DNA from 2 places in the Alteromonas sp. W364 genome. Region 2 is predicted to be linked to the other one. Evidence: predicted binding sites of a transcription regulator. Region 2 holds the regulator's gene; the other holds the start of a gene.
The links. Region 2 encodes ArgR, which controls arginine synthesis, uptake and breakdown. Its sites were predicted from a motif close to ANTGAATANNTATTCANT; they were not measured.
Positions count from the first base shown of each region.

Region 1: the regulator ArgR is predicted to act here: its motif matches at 8,407-8,424, upstream of RM556_RS09345 (aspartate aminotransferase family protein).

Region 1 is NZ_JAVRID010000005.1:54,479-65,203, forward strand. It holds gene parC (DNA topoisomerase IV subunit A) at 1-268, shown strand, start outside; gene RM556_RS09310 (mechanosensitive ion channel domain-containing protein) at 272-940, opposite strand; gene rimK (30S ribosomal protein S6--L-glutamate ligase) at 1,251-2,156, shown strand; gene RM556_RS09320 (succinylglutamate desuccinylase/aspartoacylase family protein) at 2,159-3,196, shown strand; gene RM556_RS09325 (ATP-dependent zinc protease) at 3,242-3,664, shown strand; gene RM556_RS09330 (DUF1338 domain-containing protein) at 3,661-4,479, opposite strand; gene astD (succinylglutamate-semialdehyde dehydrogenase) at 4,490-5,962, opposite strand; gene astA (arginine N-succinyltransferase) at 5,972-7,006, opposite strand; gene RM556_RS09345 (aspartate aminotransferase family protein) at 7,046-8,251, opposite strand; gene RM556_RS09350 (HDOD domain-containing protein) at 8,665-9,879, opposite strand; gene RM556_RS09355 (aminodeoxychorismate/anthranilate synthase component II) at 9,905-10,507, opposite strand; gene trpS (tryptophan--tRNA ligase) at 10,522-10,725, opposite strand, start outside.
Region 2 is NZ_JAVRID010000010.1:73,600-84,324, reverse strand. It holds gene RM556_RS15400 (penicillin-binding protein activator) at 1-217, opposite strand, end outside; gene rsmI (16S rRNA (cytidine(1402)-2'-O)-methyltransferase) at 347-1,204, shown strand; gene RM556_RS15390 (hypothetical protein) at 1,404-2,675, opposite strand; gene argR (transcriptional regulator ArgR) at 2,742-3,206, opposite strand; gene mdh (malate dehydrogenase) at 3,429-4,367, shown strand; gene ppc (phosphoenolpyruvate carboxylase) at 4,438-7,047, opposite strand; gene RM556_RS15370 (FKBP-type peptidyl-prolyl cis-trans isomerase) at 7,253-7,873, shown strand; gene RM556_RS15365 (hypothetical protein) at 7,988-8,797, shown strand; gene RM556_RS15360 (DUF2177 family protein) at 8,828-9,259, opposite strand; gene proB (glutamate 5-kinase) at 9,907-10,725, shown strand, end outside.

The DNA of each region.
Region 1 (10,725 bases), on a different contig from region 2:
AGCAAAAACGCGAGAGGAGTATCTAACGGTCCTCACGGTAGTGCCTGAGAATGCCGATGTGAAGGTGTTTGCTGGCAAGCGAGGCATGACCTTAACTGCAAACGACTTGACTCATTATCAAGGTGAGCGTGGTCGTAGAGGCAATAAACTCCCTCGTGGACTGCAACGGGTCGATTCAATTGAGATTGAACTACCTAAAGCGAAAAACGCGAGTGATGTTGATGCTGAGTTACCTGATAGTAGCGGTGAAGCACCAAGCACAGAATAAAGCTTAGCCTCTAGGCAAACCTTCATTACTTTCATTTGTATGACTTTGAGGCGCATTACTTTGATGCGATGCGCCTTGGCTCACCTCACCATCTACTCCCACACTCACTGGCCCGATTTTGCCAAACCCTTGCATTTTCTTTTGGGGATTGAGCATTGTGATGCGCGTTAAAATCAGATTGTTGGGGTAGGTGATCGTTTCGTTATCATCGGTTAATAAGCGAATATTGAACAGGTTAACCTCTATGATGGTGCCTTCAACAAAGTTGTCACCCTCAAATATACGGACAAAATTACCTCGACTATATGATGGCTGAAACAAGAGAATAAAGTACGCTGTGATGTTACTCAGCAACGACCAGTTAGCAAATAATGCGACGCCAGTCACAGTAATCAATGACGTTGAAATCAGTAACAAGCCAGAAAAATCAATACCCCAGACGATAAATAGGCAAGCAAGAGTGATCGTACCTACAATGATACGGACGATGTTAAAAGCCTTCTTTGCGCTCTCTTGGCTGAGGCGACTAATCTTCACTCCACTCTTAATTTTCGGTAGTGTCCATTTAACAATAACGAGGTGCAGCGTAACCACAGCAGCAGACCACAGAATGCTCACGTAATATTGGCTAATCCAATTGTTAAAGGTACTTAGGAATGATATTTCTTGCATCAATTCGTTCTCATGGTTTCGATGTTAGGAATACAGAATTAGGTTAAAAGTAAAGCCAAACGGTGTTACTGTGCGTTTATATTAACCTGAACTTTATGTAAGTCGCGCTAAGTTATCATAGCATCATCAAGTTTACACCATTACTCTCGTTCCTACTTAGCTTAGCTACTTATTAGGATTTTCGTTGGTATCATCATGCAGTGAATTAAATTGTGTGGCGATAAAAATAAATGTATCCAAACATTAAAAAACAGGATATATAGTCGCCACTATTATCACTTGCCAATCATTAACTGAGTCAAGGACCATTATGAAAATTGCAGTGTTGTCGAGAAACCCGAATCTATATTCAACCAAGCGTCTGCTGGAAGCAGGACAGCAGCGAGGGCATGATGTGTCCGTGATTGACACTATGCATTGCTATATGGATGTAACCAGTGCAAGGCCATCGGTGCGTTACAAAGGTAAGGCACTTCCTCGCTTTGATGCTGTTATTCCAAGAATAGGTGCCTCAGTGACGTTTTATGGCACTTCAGTCGTGCGTCAGTTTGAGATGATGGGCACTTATTCTATCAATGAATCTGTGGCGATAAGTCGCTCTCGAGACAAGTTGCGTTCCTTGCAGTTATTGTCTCGCAAGGGTATTGGTATGCCACGCACCGGTTTCGCTAATCATCCAGACAAAATTGACGATCTGATTAAGAATGTGGGTGGTGCGCCGGTGGTGATTAAATTGCTGGAAGGTACACAGGGTATCGGTGTGGTACTAGCTGACACTGCAAAGGCGGCTGAATCTATTATCGAAGCGTTCATGGGCTTAAAAGCGTCAATTCTGGTCCAAGAATATATTGAGGAAGCGGGTGGCGCTGATATTCGTTGCTTAGTTGTAGGGGGTAAAGTTATCGCTGCAATGAAACGCCAAGGTGCGCCGGGTGAATTCAGATCTAACTTGCACAGAGGTGGCTCTGCAAGTTTAGTACGCCTTTCTCCGGCTGAGCGAAAAACCGCTGTTGATGCCGCAAAAACCATGGGACTAAACATGGCTGGTGTGGATATTTTGCGTTCCAAAAATGGACCTATGGTGATGGAAGTAAACTCCTCACCTGGGCTTGAAGGTATTGAAAAAGCAACCGGCAAAGATGTGGCAGGCATGATAATCGATTTTATTGCGAAAACGGCGACGCCAAACAAGACTAAAACGAAAGGTAAAGGCTGATAATGAAACGCGAAGACTTCGTCATTGGCGGAGAAAAAATTAAAGCTGGCGAGCAAAGGCGTCTGCAGTTAGAAATGCCGCCACTGTACACCGACACAAACATGGGTATTCCTGTGTTTGTTCAGCATGGAAAACGACCGGGGCCGACATTATTTGTGAGTGCAGCTATTCACGGCGATGAGCTTAATGGTATTGAAATTGTTAGCCGTTTAATTAAAAGCAGAGGCATTAAGAACCTTAGAGGCACTCTCATTGCGATCCCAATGGTGAACGTGTACGGCGTATTAAATCAAAGTCGATACTTACCAGATAGAAGAGACCTTAACCGTTGTTTTCCGGGTAGTAAAAAAGGCTCTTTAGCAGGACGGATTGCACGATTGTTCTTGGATGAAATCGTGAGTAAGTGTGATTTTGGCATCGACCTTCACACTGGTGCTATTCACCGTTCCAATCTACCCCAGATAAGAGCAAATTTGGATGACCCAAAAACGCTTGAGATGGCCGAAGCATTCGGTGTACCGGTGCTTCTTAATGCGGACATCCGAGATGGTTCGTTGCGACAAGCTGCCGCAGATGAAGGCGCGAAAGTGCTTTTGTATGAGGCCGGTCAAGCACTGCGTTATGATGAGTTCTCCATCCGAGCCGGTGTTAAAGGTATTATCAAGGTGATGAGAAACATTGGAATGTTGAATGGCGTCAAAGCGCGAGGCCACACTATTCGTCCATTCGTTGCTAGACAGAGCGGATGGGTGAGAGCAAATGAAAGTGGTTTTGTTATGCACAAAGCACAATTAGGGGATCACGTTGAAAAAGGAGATGTATTAGCGATAATCTCCAACCCCTTTGGTGAGCAGCTTGGCACCATGTTCTCACCAAGTACTGGGGTAGTGATCGGCAAACAAAACATCCCGTTGGCGCAGGAAGGGGAAGCAATTTATCATATTGCATACTTCAGTAAGCCTGACGAAGTGGCTGAGCATGTTGAGATGCTACAGGACAATTTGGTAGTTCCAGATTATGCCGCAGGAATGAACAGTTAGGCAGCAGTATGACGCTGTTCTTGCCTTAGATAACGAGAGTGATACATGAAAAACAAAGTGATGGTGGGCTGCTTGGAGCAGTGCGATTTACCTGATTTGAAAATCCAAGGGCTGCATGTGCGAGTAGATACTGGCGCGGCAACATCATCCTTGCATGTGGATAATATTGAAGAGTTTGAAGAAGATGATGCATTATGGATAAGTTTTGATTTACACCCAGATATCCATGACGTAAAAAGGCTGACTCGTTGTAAAAGCAAGGTTGCTGGAAAGCGCAAGGTGAAAAGCTCCACTGCAACTAAGCAGAAGCGCTATGTTATTGAAACTGAAATAGTGATGGCTGAGCAGCGTTGGACAATTCAATTGACCCTAACCGACCGCTCAGAAATGACTTACTTGATGTTACTGGGCCGAGAAGCAATGTCAGGTAGATTCACTGTCGACCCAGAGTTAGAGTATTTACTCTAACTGGCGCTAACATTTGTATTGGTGCTTTCGAAGATTTTATCAGCAGAAGCTGCTACAAAACCTTGATAATATTCACCGTTGCTTAATTTATAACGCTGAGCAAATTCATAGAAGCAACTTGGTATAGATAGCACACCATCACTAAAAGTCACATCGGCGGAATCCGCCATTGTAGAAGACTGTGCGAGGCATACGTCTTCTCCACCTTTAATCTCACCACCAGAAGTGTTCAATCTGAAACCCGCATCTTTCAGCTTACTATTCACGTCACTTAGCTCATCAATACTGTTAAGATGATTCACACTGACGGTGAAATGATTTGCGCGATATCCCCATGCTGCCATCCACGCTGCATACTCGGATTCTGCAAGCAAGGTCTTGTAATCTGCTTGAGAAACCTGCCAGTGAGTGCCTGAATACAGAAAGTCATCTTGTGTAGTTACCATTGGATCTATTTGGTCAACAAGCTTATGAATAATGGCCTGCGCAGTATCGCTAAGCTCTTCAACACGAAGCTCACTAATAAATACTTTAGGGTTCGTCAGGTCCGCATGCTCAAAGTGCATCGCGGTCAGTTTCTTACTTGCGAAGTCATAATCACCTTTTTGCTCATAACCTAAGCTAAGAAAGTGCGCTGCCAGCTTTTCCAAGTTTACTTTCTCAGTGTTAAAGGTGCGCAGTGCAATGTGGTCATTTACAATATCTGTCTGACCAGTAGCGTTACCCAAGAGCTGATGGATTTTATCCGCTGACGGTGTAATTTTTATGTAGTCTGCCCATAAGCCAGCAAACAAAGCGTCGATACTATTATGCATGACTATTTCCTTAGAATGTTAAACCAGGACTTAATGAAGAGGGTAACGTAACTACATCAAGTTCAACTGAAGCGACTGGGTAAGCGCAATAGTCGGCAGCGTAGTAAGCACTAGCTCTATGGTTGCCACTTTCACCTATACCACCAAATGGCGCTGCGCTGCTTGCACCGGTTATCGGTCTATTCCAGTTAACAATACCAGCACGAATTCTGGCAAGAAAGTAATCATAATCTTCCTTACTATCTCCCAATAAGCCTGCAGATAAACCAAAGCTTGTGTTATTGGCCTGTTCAATCGCAGTATCAAAGTCAGTATAACGAACCACTTTAAGTAAAGGACCGAAGTGCTCTTCATCTGGCATTTCAGTCACTATATCAGTTACATCAATAATACCTGGTGTAACAAAGCCTGTGTCTGTATCTGTATGTTCTAATTTTAATAGACTTTTTGCGCCTAAATTGAGTAAGTCTTGTTGCGCACTTGCCATTCCTGCAGCCGCTGCTGCACTGATCATAGCACCCATAAATGGCTGTTCTTCAGCATCGTAATGGCCGACTTTTATTGCCTTTGTTACTTCTAAAAGGCGCGCTAAGATCTTGTCGCCTTGTTCGTTACTTTCTATGAATAAACGGCGAGCACAGGTACAACGCTGTCCACTAGTAACGAATGCTGATTGCACGATATCATGCACAGCGGCGTCTATATCAGCTACTCCCTTAACGATCAGTGGGTTATTTCCGCCCATTTCTAATGCTAGGATCTTGCCCGGGTGGCCTGCAAATTGTTCGTGTAAAATTTTACCCGTGCGTGAGCTACCAGTGAAAAACAGGCCGTCAATGTTTTGATGGCTTGCTAAGGCTTTACCTGTCTCAATTTGGCCTTGAACAAGGTTTAAAACACCTGCTGGCAGTCCCGCTTTTTCCCATAGTTGCACGGTAAACTCAGCGACCATTGGGGTCAGATCACTTGGTTTGAAAACTACTGTGTTTCCTGCAATTAAAGCAGGTACGATGTGCCCATTAGGTAAATGACCGGGAAAGTTATACGGTCCAAACACAGCGACAACACCATGTGGTTTATGTCTAATTATCGCCTGCCCAACGGGCATTGCGTTTTCGACGGTACCGGTACGCTCATGGTAGGCCTTCTCAGAAATCGCGATTTTGCCCATCATAGCTGCGGCTTCAGTGGCTGTTTCCCACTCTGGTTTACCTGTTTCTTTGGCGATGATCTTAGCCAAGCTCTGCTTATTTTCTGCCAGTAATTCAGCAAACTTTTTGATAATACTAAGGCGTTCTTCTACTGTTTTCAAAGACCAGCTAGGGAAGGCAGTTCTGGCAGCAGCAACAGCGTCGTTGACCTGTGCTTCGGAGGCTGCTTTAGCAGACCAGATAACCTGGTTTTTGGCAGGATCAACTGAATCGATAGTGTGGCCAAGGCCGGCTATCCATTTACCATCAATGTAATGTGTCGTGTCTGTCATGTATCACTCCTAATGCTTAGTATTTGCGGGTGAAAATCGAATTGAATCGCCATCTTTGATGCCTAGTGCGGAGGCGGTCAGTCTTTCTATTGCAACTTTATTGGCGTCAACATAGGCAACTTCTGCTATACATGCGCGAAAGTCTTTAACCGAGGTATTAATGGCGAAACAGGTTTCACCATCGGTTTGGGCTAAGTTATCGTTGATGACAATCGTTGCTTTGCGACTTGCTTGCACTGTGGCGACTTGATTAACGTCGGCCTCAACAGTAGGGCCTGCATCAAAAATGTCGACGTAGCCTCTACATTTAAAGCCTTCTTGTTCTAATAAACGTAAAGCGGGTTTAGTTTTGTCATGTACCTTGCCGATACTATCTTGCGCCGCTTTACTGAGTAGGTTGACGTAGATGGGATACTTCGGCATTAATTCTGCTATAAAGCCTTTCTTGCCAATGCCTGTAAGATAATCAGCTGTTGGGAAGTCTAATGAGAAGAAGTGTTCTTCTAACCATGCCCAAAAAGGTGAGCGACCTTTTTCATCACTAATACCACGCATTTCAGCAATCACGATTTCAGCAAAACGCTCATGATGCTCAGCCATGAATAAAAAGCGCATTTTGGATAAAAATCTGCCATTTAGGCCCTGTCGTGCATTCTCTCGTAGAAATAAGGTACAAATTTCACTGACACCAGTATAGTCATTGCAAAAGTGCAGTATTTCCACGGTGTTATGCACATTTAACTCTCTTGATGCATGCACTACCTTGCTCACATGGTAATGATAGAAGGCGTCTTCCAAACCGACAGTTGCCTCGATACCTGAAGTACCGACGACTTGGCCGGTTTCCGTATCTTCCATTACGAACAAATAGCTTTCTGGCCCAGGGACGGTTGGTGTCGATGCGATAGCATCTATCGCTCGACTGATTTTTCGTTTGAGTAACTCTTCATTCACCGGCAATGATGTAAAGCCAATACCCGACTCCTCTGCAATCTCGTACAGAGCTTGATAGTCGTCGGCTTTGATAGGGCGGATGATTTTCATCGAAGTATCCTTCTCAAAAGACTGTGTATAGTTGCGCGATTAACCCGCTACAACTGCAGCTACGGCTCGTTCAAACCGAGCTAAGCCTTCAACAATGTCTTCATCAGGAATAACCAATGAAGGTGCAAAACGAATCACGTTCATGCCAGCAACAAGGCACATAAGGCCTTCACTATTAGCTGCAACCATAAAGTCGCGCGCGCGGCCCGCATACTCTTCATTCAGTGCGCAACCCAATAGCATACCTTGGCCTCTAACTTCACTGAATACGTGATACTTGTCGTTGATTTTCCCAAGAATTTCGCGATAAAGCGCTTCTTTTTTAAGAACACCTTCTAATACTTCTGGTTGGTTCACTACGTCAAGCGCTCTTTCGGCAACAGCACAAGCCAGCGGGTTACCGCCATAGGTACTGCCATGAGTACCCGGCTTCAAGCTGTTAGCGATATCGTTTGTGGTAAGCATTGCGCCAATTGGGAAGCCGCCACCTAGAGATTTCGCAGTAGTAAGGATGTCAGGAACAACATTCACGCCCATATATGCGTATAAGTGACCCGTTCGGCCTACGCCAGACTGGACTTCATCAAAAATTAGCAGTGCGTTGTGCTTGTCGCATAACTCACGAACACCTCTTACGAATGCAGGGTCTGGTACGATGATGCCGCCTTCGCCTTGAAGTGGCTCCATCATGACAGCGCAAGTGCGTTCTGACATCATTTCGGCCAGCATTTCTAAGTTATTGAACTCACAATGTTCTACTGCACCGGGCTTAGGGCCAAAGCCATCGGAGTAAGCAGGTTGACCACCTACCGTCACGGTAAAGAAGGTGCGACCGTGGAAGCCCTGCTTAAACGAAATAATTTGGTCTTTTGCTTCGCTATGGTGATCGATTGCGTATCTGCGAGCGAGTTTAAGTGCTGCTTCATTGGCTTCAGCACCAGAGTTTGCAAAATATACTTTGTCTGCAAAGGTTGCGTCACATAACTTTTTGGCTAAACGCATTGCTGGTTCATTTGTAAAAACGTTACTTAAATGCCACAGCTTAGCGCCTTGCTCTTGCAAGACCTCAACCAGTTCAGGATGACAATGACCCAAAACGTTGACTGCAATTCCTCCTGCAAAGTCGATGTATTCTTTCCCTTCTTGATCCCATACTCGAGAACCTTCGCCTCGAACGGGCACCATCTCTGCTGGGTTATAGTTCGGTACCATTACATCATTAAACGTTGCGCGAGTTACTTGCATACAAAACACCTCTTTGCGTTGATTCTGTGCGCTAATGTTGACCTTGTCTCACTAGCGAATTGGCCGAGTAGTATGCCAGAATATAGTCACAAAGTAAGCAAGAAATTTGCTTTGAGGCCAGTAAAAATAGGGGGTATGCAAGCATTTGCAGTTTTATTGCATATTTATTTGATGTGCAAAGGACAGCATCAATTTGGTGTTATGTCGTGACCAATCGAAGTATCAGTTGAAGGGCTGCTTGATGATAGAGTACACACGCGAGGGTTTGTCGACATTGACAAGCTTCCTTACTTATCCAGTAATTTCAGACTATTGTTTTACTTTTCGAAAAGAAGACTGGGCATAAGCATTCAAAAATAATTCTTAACAATCTAGAGAAGTGAGCTTGTTAAAGATGAATAAAGGTGCTGTTTTTATTCTGTTAAGGCTTTTGGCGGCGTGTGATGTTCCGGAATATTGATTTCAAGGCCTGTTAAATTGGTTTTCATCAACAACACGACGTCGTCAGACACAATGCCAAAATTTCGTAAATATAGCATCGAAGTTTGTTTTGACATGAGGCCATTAGCCTTCATCATTTTGAACTGCATATAGCCTTGGCAGCGGAAAAGAAGATCTGTCAGCGGGTGAAGATTCTTTGATTTTACATACTGATAGCTAATTTCTTGTATGCGAGTGTAATCTTCAAAACCAATGCCGATCATTAACCAACGGCATTTAAATTGCCCGACTAAATCACTAGTGAGTTGGTCGGCGTATTTAGTCCATAGGGTAATGAGGTATTTATGTGACGGCAATAGGGTTGCTAAGGCCTTCGCTTGTACTGGGTTATTCTTCTTACGTGCTTCAATGACCTTTTCTCGGAGTTTGCCATCGAAGGCTTTTAAGTACATCTTTGCTATAGCATTTCGCCCCATTGTACTGAACATGCCCATGTTGTAACCCAAATACCACTTTGAACCTTCCTTTTCGGCAATTGCTCGACATGCTTTGGCAGAACCTAAGGTGTATTCCCACATATGATTAGCGAGTTCTGGGAACATTTCTGAGCGGGCTGGTAACCCACGTTTTGATATCAACGCTGGGAGCAGTGTGCGTAAGCTCTCAATCCCGATAAAACTAAGCGCTTGTCTGAGTGTTTCAATGATGATGGGTTTACCGCGTGTATCAACACGTCTATATTTAGGTTGCTTGACGAATTTAATCAAACCTTGTTCTAACCAATCTAATTGAATAATTATCGCTTCAAGACGGGATATAGAACACGATTCGGTATATAAGACATCAAGTAATTTACCGATGAGAGGGTCAAGCCCAAGGACTTTCTTTAAGACATAATCGGTATCTCGGATACTTTTCGCTAAATCATTGATTAAGCTAACATGAAATTCGGCTTCGACTTGTTGTAGAAACAGGTTCTTTTTTTGATTCATTTCTTCGCGGTTTTTAATCGCGACTTCTTCGACAAAAAGCAGTTCTCTGCGTGCTTCAGCTTGCTCAGAATCTTCGTATGTACGTTGTTTTTCAGTTTTTTGACCAGACAAGATGACAGCCTCATCAATACTGACGAGGAGGTGCTCAAAACGATTGTTCATCGTTGCAGCAAGTTGAGATACGCTTAACTTCATGTCTATTTGTACATCCGTATTCTAGCTATTGTTTCAGAAAGTTATTCAAAATTTGATGGCCCGCAGTTGTTAGTAGAGATTCAGGATGAAACTGAACGCCGTATACTGGCAGTGTTTTATGTTCAATTCCCATTATCTCTATATCGTCACTTTCTTTACAAACTGCAGTTATTTCAAACATCTCTGGCAAACTCGCGTGCTCCAAAATCAATGAATGATAGCGCGTAGCAACAAATGGAGACTCAAGCCCTTTAAATATAACACTATCTTGCACTATTTGTATGCTAGAAGTTTTGCCGTGTTTGATATTTTTTGCGCGTATCACTTTTGCCCCAAACACCTGTCCGATGGCTTGATGACCTAAGCACACACCAAGTAATGGTTTTCTACCTGCAAAATAAGCAATCGCATCTAAACACACCCCTGACTCATTTGGGGTGCAGGGGCCCGGTGAAATAACCAAATGAGAGAAGGCGAGTTGCTTAATTTCTGCTAAGGTCAAGTCGTCGTTCTTAATCACCCTAACATTCGCACCTAACTCCTCAAAATAACGAGCTAGGTTGAAAGTAAAGGAGTCATAATTATCAATAATCAATACCGATGGTAGAAGACTCTCATTATTACTCACTGAATACAGTATCCTTAAGGGGTGACAAAACCGACAGCAGCATAAGCCTTAGCTAATGTAACGGCCGCTTTTGCACGAGCGTTTTCAGCACTTTTTGTCATCACTTCTGATAGGTAGTTATGATCAGATCTAATACGGGCATAGTTCTCTTGAATTGGCGCGAGCATAGACACTACAGCCTCTGCGACATCACCTTTCAAGTGGCCATACATCAATCC
Region 2 (10,725 bases):
CCTCAAGTAGCAGCTGATTTCTCTGGTTAATATCACCGTTACGTTGCCATTGTTCTTCAGCACGTTGTAAAGACAATTCAGCATTGCTCAGTACGAGCTCTTTACTCGGCTTTTCGACTTTTGTGATCGGCGCAGTGACTACTTTCTCAACTTTGGTTGCACAACTGCTAAGAATAAATACAAAGAGAATGATACTGGCTAACTTAAGTTGGTTCAAAATGTGTCTCGATTTGTCCATATGTGCTTAGTTTACTCAAGGCGAAACAAATATCTATCTTCTTTCGCATATTCTGATCGAAAGTCGGTGTAGAATATGCGATAAATAGCTCAATATAGAATGAAATTAATGCAAAATAACCCAGCCGGAAGGCTTTTCATTGTACCCACTCCAATAGGTAATTTAGCTGACATTAGCAGTCGTGCGATAGAGGTACTGAGCTCTGTTGATATCATTGCGGCCGAGGATACTCGGCACTCTTCTCGTTTACTATCTCACTGCGAAATTCCAACGAAGACGATATCTCTGCATGACCACAACGAAGCCGCTCGTTCGAAACAATTAGTAGAACTATTACAAAAAGGAAGTGATGTTGCTCTCATTTCAGATGCGGGCACCCCCCTGATTAGCGATCCCGGGTATGTGTTTGTGCGTGATTGTCGAGAGTTTGGAATAAAGGTGATTTCCTTGCCTGGTCCGTGCGCGTTAACCACAGCTCTCAGTGCATCTGGCTTGCCAACTGACAAATTTATGTTCCATGGTTTTTTACCTGTAAAGCAAGCAGCAAAAGCAAAGGCTTTAGAGGCGCTTAATAATAGTGGGTACACAACTGTCTTTTATGAAGCGCCGAGGCGAATTAGAGACACCGTCATGGCATGCGCTGCGAATTTGCAAACAGATCATGAAATCGTTTTGGCGAAAGAACTAAGCAAGGCCTTTGAAACATATATCCAAGGCAGCGCAGAGCATGTCTTAGCGTGGTTGGAGCAAGACCCCAATCATCAAAAAGGAGAGTTTGTACTGATGATTTATTGCCCTAACAATCTCCAGACTGGCGAGATATCGCAGGGCGCTTTGGATCTGCTCAAGTTAGTTTCAGCAGAATTACCTTTGAAAAAAGCGGCTGCAATTGCTGCTGAACACTATGGCCTTAAAAAGAACGCATTGTACGAAGCAGGTTTGAAGTTAAAAAGTGATAAGGATTAGCTGTTAGGTTCCCGCCTTCGCGGGAATGACTGTAGTTTTCGCGGGAATGATGGCGCGCGTTTCGTCATCACCGCGAAGGCGGTGATCCCTAGTCCCCTTCACGGGAATGATGGCGCGCGTTTCGTCATCACCGCGCGTTTCGTCATCACCGCGAAGGCGGTGACCCCTAGTCACTATCCACTTTTTAACTTACTGCTTTTTACAGTGAGAAGTATGTAGTTAAGACCGTGTCTATCAAATCTTGCATTTTTTGTCCGGCTTCGCTCATTAGCTCTTCGCTTGCGCCATCGACGGCGACCTGAGCAGCAATCACAAATGCAATACTTTCATTTTCAGGACGGACAGAAGAAGATTCGCCTACTAAGGCAGTCATTGGCAAACAAACATAGGCTAACAATACATTCTCGGTTGTTCCTCTCGTTTCACTTGGCCCCCAACCGATTTTATTAAAAACGCGCCATAAGCCATTGGTTTGACTATCTAGCACTGATTTGTATTTTTGTCTTCGTTGCTTGGTATCCACTGTATCGAGTGTCGCGTGTGGTTCACTTCGCCTTAAAAGTTGCTTTGCGATTGCATCCTGTAGCATCGTAGATATCCCGACAGACATACCGCCTAATTGTGAGGAACCTGTTGAATTACCGGCACCATAGAATAAGGTCTTAATATCTCTCTCATCAAGGAATGGATGGCGTGTCTTGGCGTCAGTTTGATGCATGGCTAAGCGTTTCAGCCACTCGGCTTGTGCTAGCGTAGTCATCGGTTTGTTACCAGTCGTACCGCAGGTTTCACAACGATAGGGGCGATACGCCTTATCTTTACTAGCATCATTGTTAAAATCTAAAGGGGTTTGTGAAGTACCGTCTATGGCTGACCAAATTTTAGATTGAGGCTCGAAGCTACTTGCTCCGTAGGAACCTCGAAAAAAGATATGCGGCGTACTTAGTCTTAACCACTTCTCATAAAATAGGGCAGTTAAGTATTCACGAGTTGCAACATTGGCAAAGAAGGTAGCAATAGCATTGCTGTCTCCATTGGCGTCACCGAACGCTTCATAACTGTTGATGCTGGTGATTAAATCAGCAATATTGGTGTATCCAATTTTCCCTTGGGCCGACACGATCGAATTGTTTTGCTCTTTCAATGCAGCAATTGCGCCCGTAAAGGCGAATATTTTTGAAGAGCTCCAAGGTTCATATAGTGTCGCTTGGGTGTTTGCATTTGACATGTAATGATAAACAGCTTCGCCATTATTCTGTTTAATATCAATCACTAATACTTTACCCACTGACTTATCCAGCATTGGAAAAGCGTTCCAATCATGGCTAACTCTTTCCTCCCAACGCGCATTACTGTAATCGACTTTCTTACTTGTTTGGTACGTACCTGTATAGTCCTTTCGCAAGTTATTAGGGTCGGCGCATAAATTGTTATGCCCTTTGTCGTCAGGAAGGTATGGAGCAGTATTCATTACCTCATGATAAAACGAAGTTGAGGCGAAGATTTCGGGTTCACTTTGTGGCGCTGAACATGCGCTTTATACACTCTCAAAAAGGTCTTCAACTCGTTGGCGAAGGTCTTCAATTTGCGTAATATCGGCTGGCGCGATGAAAATTGTATCGTCGCCAGCAATGGTACCGAGTACGCCGTCGGTATGACTCAATGAATCAAGTAAACGAGCAATAAGTTGCGCTGCTCCAGGGCTCGTTCGAATGATGACCATCACATTGTTGTGCACGATGTCTAAAACGAGTTGCTTTAAAGGGCTTTTTGCCGTTGGCATACCTAGTTCAGGCGGCAGGCAGTAGACCATATCACCCCGAGCATTACGGGTTCTCACCGCACCGAATTTGCTGAGCATACGAGAGACTTTGGATTGACTGATATTATCGAAACCATGTTCCTTCAGGGCTGTAACAATTTCGCCTTGTGAGCCATAGCTCTCGGTTTTAAGCAACTCTTTGAATGCTTTGATTAAGGCGTCTTGTTTACTTGTCGACATGTGTATTCTTTTCCTAACTGAATTTTAGGGTATTCTGCAACAGCACTCTGGTTTTCGCAAACGAATGAAATAAAAATGTGTGACAAAAGTGTTAACTAGGTAAATTGTTTGTAATCGTAAACTAAAATAATCTATATAAGACCATCCGGTGATTGAGATTTGCACGGTTATGGCTTATGGTGTCGCCCGTATAATTAAATGCTAAATTAACAGGAGATTCTTATGAAGGTAGCTGTTCTAGGCGCCGCTGGTGGTATTGGTCAAGCCCTATCGTTATTACTAAAAACTCAATTACCGGCAGGTTCTGAACTTGCTTTGTATGACGTTGCGCCGGTTGTCCCAGGTGTAGCTGTTGATTTAAGCCATATCCCTACCGATGTTGCAGTGACGGGTCATGGAAAAGATGACTTAGCTGATGCACTGACTGGTTGTGACATTGCTCTAATTCCGGCGGGTGTACCAAGAAAGCCTGGTATGGATCGCTCTGATTTGTTCAACATTAACGCAGGTATCGTTAAGAACCTTATCGAAGCTGTAGCGGACAACTGTCCAAAAGCATGTGTTGGTGTGATTACTAACCCGGTTAATACCACTGTTGCGATTGCTGCAGAGACCTTGAAAGCCAAAGGTGTATACGACAAGAATAAGTTATTCGGTGTCACTACCTTGGATGTTATCCGCGCGGAAACGTTCGTTGCAAATCTTAAAGGTTTGAAGACGACTGATGTTCACGTACCTGTTATCGGTGGCCACTCGGGCACAACTATCCTTCCATTGTTATCACAGGTTGAAGGCGTAAGCTTCAGTGATGAAGAAGTTGCTAGCTTGACTACTCGCATTCAAAACGCAGGTACTGAAGTTGTTGAAGCTAAAGCTGGCGGCGGTTCTGCAACTTTATCTATGGGTCAAGCAGCAGCACGTTTCTGCTTGTCACTCGTTGCAGCAATGAAGGGTGAAGCGGTTGTTGAATATACTTACGTTCAAGTTGACGACTCTGAAGATGCAGCCTTCTTTGCACATCCAGTACGTTTAGGTCCAAACGGCGTTGAAGAAATTTTACCGTACGGTGATTTAAGCGACTTCGAAGAAAATGCTAAGAATGCTATGTTAGAAGGCCTTCGCGGTGATATTAAATTAGGCGTAGAGTTCGTTACTGCTTAATTTAAGTAAATATAAAAGAAAAGCCAGCATATGCTGGCTTTTTTTATGTCTATCGAATAGAGCTTAGCGACTAACCCGTATTCCTTAGGCCGATTGCAATACCTGTAATGGTAACCATCATTGCCATTTCGAGTGTCGCAATATCGTTATCACTATATTCAGATGAGCCTTCTTTGCGAATTCGGTCAAGCAGCTCAATCTGTAAATAATGCAGAGGTTCTAAATAACCACCTCGAATGTCCATCGACAAGCGTCCATGTGGGTCATCCTCCATCATATCTGTGTGATCGAGTATGCGTAAAATTGAATCAATGCTCTGTTTCAATTCTGCACGCAACCCTTCACCGAAATGCTTCAGGTTGTCTGGGACAAGTCTGGCGTCATATGCTGCGCTAATATGCGGCTCTGCCTTCTTGAATACCATATCCAGCATAGATAAACGTGAGTTAAAGAATGGCCAATTGTCGATCATGTCTTTGACAACATCATCATTGCCATCATTCTTCACTGCTTCTACCGCTTTCATCACACCTAACCAAGATGGCAACACCATGCGTGTTTGCGCCCATGCGAAAATCCATGGTATCGCGCGTAAACTTTCGATACCGCCTTGTGGGTTGCGTTTCGCTGGTCGACTGCCTAAAGGCAATTTACCAAGCTCTTGTTCAGGTGTCGCTACGCGAAAGTAGGGAACAAATTCTGGATCGCTTCTGACGACGCCACGGTAATTATCGCGACCAAGAGCAGCCATCTTTATAATCGTTTCACGCCAAGTTTCTTTTGGCGCAGGTGGCGGAGAGAGCATCGCTTCAACAACGGCGGCAGCATATATTGATAGGCTACGTTTAGCCAATTGTGGCATGCCGAACTTATAGCGAATTGTTTCACCCTGTTCTGTGACTCTAAACCCGCCTGTTAAAGACCCTGGAGGTTGAGAGTGGATCGCTGCTTTGGCAGGCAAGCCACCACGGCCGATTGTGCCGCCTCTGCCATGGAACAAAGTCAGTGTCACGTCTTTCTCTTCTGACAGTTGGACCAGCGCTTCTTGTGATTCATATTGTGCCCAACCTGCGGCCAGTGAGCCAGCATCTTTGGCAGAATCTGAGTAGCCGATCATCACGTACTGACGACCCGAGATATAACCTCTGTACCAGTCAATATCGAGTAGGCTTCGCATGACTTTGGGTGAGTTATTTAAATCATCCAATGTTTCAAACAATGGCGCGACGGGCATTGGCCATGTAACGCCACACTCTTTGAGCAATAGCTGTACGGCAAGTACATCAGATGCTTCGCTTGCCATTGATATGATATAAATGCCAAAGCCTTCTTTACTGTGTCTTGCAATTACGCGACAGGTGTCGAGGACTTCTTGAACATCGTCACTTGGCGTCCATGAATGAGGGATCAAAGGACGTTTAGAGCTAAGCTCTCGTAGTAAAAATGCTTGTTTGTCTTCTTCGCTCCATTGGCCATAATCACCAATGCCCAAATATCTTGTGAGTTCACTAAATACATCGGCATGGCGCTCAGAGTCTTGTCTAATATCTAATTTCAACAAGTTAACACCAAAGCTATGGACGCGTCGGATCGTGTCCTTCAGTGCACCTTCAGCAATGACTTGCATGCCACAATCGTGCAAGGAGTCATAGCAGGCCATGAGAGGGTGTAGTAATTCATCATTACTTGCAACCCATTCCTCCACCGGAATTTGGCCATCGCGAGTCAACTCAAGCTTATTTCTAACCGCTTTCAATGCGGCGCGATAGGGTTCTTTCGCATCACCAACTAACTCTCTTAATTGTTCATTGCAGTCGTTCATCGACAGCTCGATATAAAGGTTGTCGAGGTCGAGAGAAAACAATTTCGCGGCTCTTCGACGAGCTCTGCGCAAGACTTCTTCTGTGACCGTTGATGTCACGAATGGATTACCATCACGGTCACCACCCATCCAAGAACTGAATTGTACTGTTTTGGCATCTAAGGGGAGGGAAATATCAAATTGTGATTGTAAGTATTCGTCCAATTCACGCAAAAACTCGGGCACAGCTTCCCATAATGACGTCTCTATCACTGAAAAACCCCAGCGCGCTTCATCTACTGGTGTTGGTCTTACCGAGCGAATTTCCTCAGTATGCCAAGCTTGACTGATGAGTCCTGCAATACGGGTTTTCACACGCTTTTCATTGTGTTCTGTAATGTTTGTTGTGTGTAACTCTTGTAGTTGTGAGGCTAATTGACGATGTTTGTGAATCAGTGTTCTACGCGTAACTTCCGTTGGGTGTGCAGTTAATACTAAATCTATATTTAAGTTTTTGACGGCGGCAAGCACCTTTTCGCGGTCAGCACCTAATGATTTAATTTTCTCCAAAGAAACGGCAAGAGACTCATCACGCTGATTAGCGCTATTAAACTCTTGTTCGGCAATATTGGCTAAATTAAGGAATTGTGCAAAAGCCCGTCCGATAGTAAGCAGGGAGCGGTTATCTAAACTTGCGAATAAGTCTGTCAGTCTTTGAGTACTTTCGGTTTCACCTGCATAAGAATCCCTGCCATCTTGTCTGATTTGCTCGATTTTTTGCAACCATTCACTGCCTAACTCGGCTTCAATCGTTTCACCTAATGTTGCACCTAAATAACGTACAGTATCTTTCAATTGTGCGTTGAGCGAATCATTCATATTTAACATTTTCCTCATGTTTTTTGTCTAATAACAAGATATACATCATTCAGCCTAAAGTCTAATTTCTTCGTCGCTATCATATGCCTTGTGGGTCTTGAAGCGCTTATATTCGTCTCGTTCACGAATTTTAATGCTTTGTTGAATGTGCTACCCTGTGCGCGAACAAATTAACTTATTCAATTTAATAAATTTTGGAGACCCTGTGTCAGATAAGTATTCAACAGTAGAGTTACAAGCAAGTTACGGTATCGGTTATCAAATGGGCGAGCAATTAGCTGGCAATCCTTTCGATGGAATGGACGTTGATACAGTTATCGCTGGTTTAACTGACGGTTTTAACCGTGCTCAGCCACAAGTTGATAATAACGACTTACGTGCCGCCTTCACTGAAATTCATGAGCGCATGCAGGCAGCTAAGCAAGAGCAGTTTGCTGGTGCAGTAGAAGAAGGCGCTAAGTTTCTAGAAGAAAATAGTAAGCGCGAAGAAGTTGTAACGACTGAATCTGGTTTACAGTACGAAATTTTGACTGCAGGTAATGGTGACATTCCTACTGCTGCATCAACAGTGCGCGTGCATTACCACGGGACTTTGATTAGCGGTGACGTGTTTGATAGTTCATATGACCGCGGTCAGCCTGCTGAATTCCCAGTGGGTGGCGTAATCAAAGGTTGGACTGAAGCACTTCAAATCATGCCTGTAGGCTCTAAATGGCGTGTATATGTGCCACATGACCTAGCTTACGGTGAACAAGGTGCTGGTGGTGCAATTGGTCCATACAGTACATTAGTGTTTGATGTAGAGTTATTAGATATCATTGGCTAGTTAGCTGATTGACGAAAAGCCGTTTTTGCGAGAGATTGCAGGAACGGCTTTTTTTATGACTAAAAATTAGCTACTCTTTTTAGCTTGATTCATGCATAGAATAAAGGACTACTTATGCAAAAACTCACCTTAGCCGCGTTTTACCTCGTTAGCATTGTTGCTGCATTCTTAATTGGTGAACGATCCGCGAGTACCCACATCATCACCACAACCATTACCGAAGAACGTGAGGAGGCTAATTCTGACTCCTTGGCCAATGGTGATACTGAGAATACTGCAAATGACAAATTTTCTAAAAAAGTAACAAGCCTTTCTGATGGCTCTGTGGCGAGCGATGAGGTCACGGTGAGAGAAGCTCAGTATAAAAAACGTGAGGAAGAGAGGAAGTTACAGGAAAAAGTGGCGCGACTTGAGGACCTTTATAAAACGTTGAATAACTCGTACACTCAAGCGTTAAGTCAGCTTGACAATGCCAACCGTGCACTGACAGAGGCGGGTATTGATATCCCTGATGCAATCACACTAGAAGAAGTTCAAAAGTATGTGCCAGCCCCCTTTGACCAACAAATTGCGAACTCACCGAACTTTGTCACCGATCATTTTAAAAAGCTGCATGAAGCCGAGGATGATTTAGGCTGGGGCATCGAGATGCAAACACGTATTAGTGACTTCATTGTAACTCACGAATATGGTTCATATTTGCAGCTAGAATCGGTAATTTGTCGTGAGGGAACCTGTGAAGTGCGAGCTTTCCCTGATAATCTATTGCAATGGCGTGAGGGGATTCTCAGTGACATGGCAATGCAGTCTTGGTGGGACTTCAATTCGTCTAGTTCAATATCGGGTAACTTCAAAGATGAAGCAGAAAACGCTGAAGACCGCTCATGGTTCTATTTAATCGTGAGTGGCGCAAAGGTGAATTGAGTACCATTTGACGCCACACAGGTCGTGATACTAGTTTCTCTTATTGCCTTTTTGATAACCAAACCATCCCGCAGTGGCGGAAGAACTTGTCAAAAATATCCCCCAACACCAATCAGTTAACATGATTTTTAAAGTGAAACCTTCGATGATGCTGTAGTTAGTTAAGTTGTATGCGCCATAACTTGCAAGACCGAGCAGAGCACCATCAATAGTGGAATAAAACCAAGGCTTCTCCCGGTTCGGCACTGTGGTCAAAACAAAGGTTACCGCGCCGTACATAAGGTAAAACACGAGCCAAGGCCATGTAATAAAATTATCACGTAGCAGGCTTTTCATTTCAGTCTGATACAGCTCAACTGATAGCCAGCCCAGCCAAATTGCATCAAGAATGCCAAAAGTGATCAGTATAAACAAGCTTGCAAGCAAGATGCTTCCGGCTTGTTGTTTTATTTTTTCTAGCATGTGGTCTCCCGCTGATTGTTATGTTGAGCAACTAATACACCAGCATATACTAAGTCATTATCAGTAGCGAAGTAACATCGCGCATTCACTGCTACCAGTCTATTGCTCAACATCATTAGTAACATTTTTAGAGTAGGAATAATAACTATTCTCTGACGTATTTCCTTATAAAATGTTTGCATTGAATCTAATGTGGTGAGCTTTTTGATATATGAAATGCAATATAAAATGGCTTTTAACTTGATTTCTCCCCCCTAAATCGTCAATAATATAGTTAGACATCTAATTAATAGAGTTAAATTTAAAAAGTATGTATTTATCGATCAGGAATTCAGTAACGAAACAGCAAGGCAACAGCGCTCAGATCGCTGATGGCTTCGCGAGCTCTGAATTCCTTAGTGAACGAACCAATCTAATGCCACAAAACCTATCAATTCTTAAGAGTCCCATTAGCACTCAGGGCCCACCCAGCGGCCTGTAAATCCTCTACTTGCTTTATGCTTTCTCAACGAGTGTATCGATTGACTCAATGCTGCCATCAGCAAAAAGAAACAAGAAGCAAACGAAACTAATTCTTAGCATTTTAAAATTAAATTCATCAGCGCAACTTAGCGTTGCATAACTGTATAAAAACTTTGGAGACAAAAATGAGCGTAGCAAACTGGAAACGGATAGTGATAAAGGTGGGAAGTGCCTTAATCGCACCGAATCAGAATGGTTGCAGCAGTCACTATTTACTTGGTATTGCGCAATTCATCGTAAAATGCCGAACAATGGGGATTGAAGTTGTTTTAGTTTCTTCTGGCTCAGTCGCGGCTGGCTCGCATTTATTCGAGCAGGAAGGCGAAATAAACATGGCTACGAAGAAAGCGATGGCAGCGGCGGGGCAATCTGAAATGATGGCGACGTGGGATCGATTGTTCGACTTTCCGACCGCACAGATTCTCGTAACACATGGCGACCTGCGCGACAGAGAGCGTTATGTGAGTATTAAGGAGACGATTTTCAGTCTTTTAGATAACGGTATTTTGCCAATTTTGAACGAGAACGATACCGTTACCACTGATAAATTGAAGGTAGGCGATAACGATAATTTATCCGCCATGATTTCTACTGCAGCTGACGCGGATACCCTTATCATCTGTTCTGACGTTGATGGCTTGTACGACAGTAATCCCCACGAGAATCCTGAGGCGAAGTTACTATCAGTAGTCAATGATATTAACCCCCAAATTTATGCGATGGCAGGCGGAGCAACCAGTGCAGTGGGTACAGGTGGTATGAAAACCAAAATTCAAGCTGCTGAAAAAGCGGTAGCACACGGCATAGATACGTACATTATTAACGGATTTACTGAGCAGTCGTTTAATTCCTTAATGTCTGGCAACAACCCAGGCACGCATTTCTCACCAGATAAGCAGCCGATGCAAGAGCATCTGCACTGGATGACACATACATCCACAGCG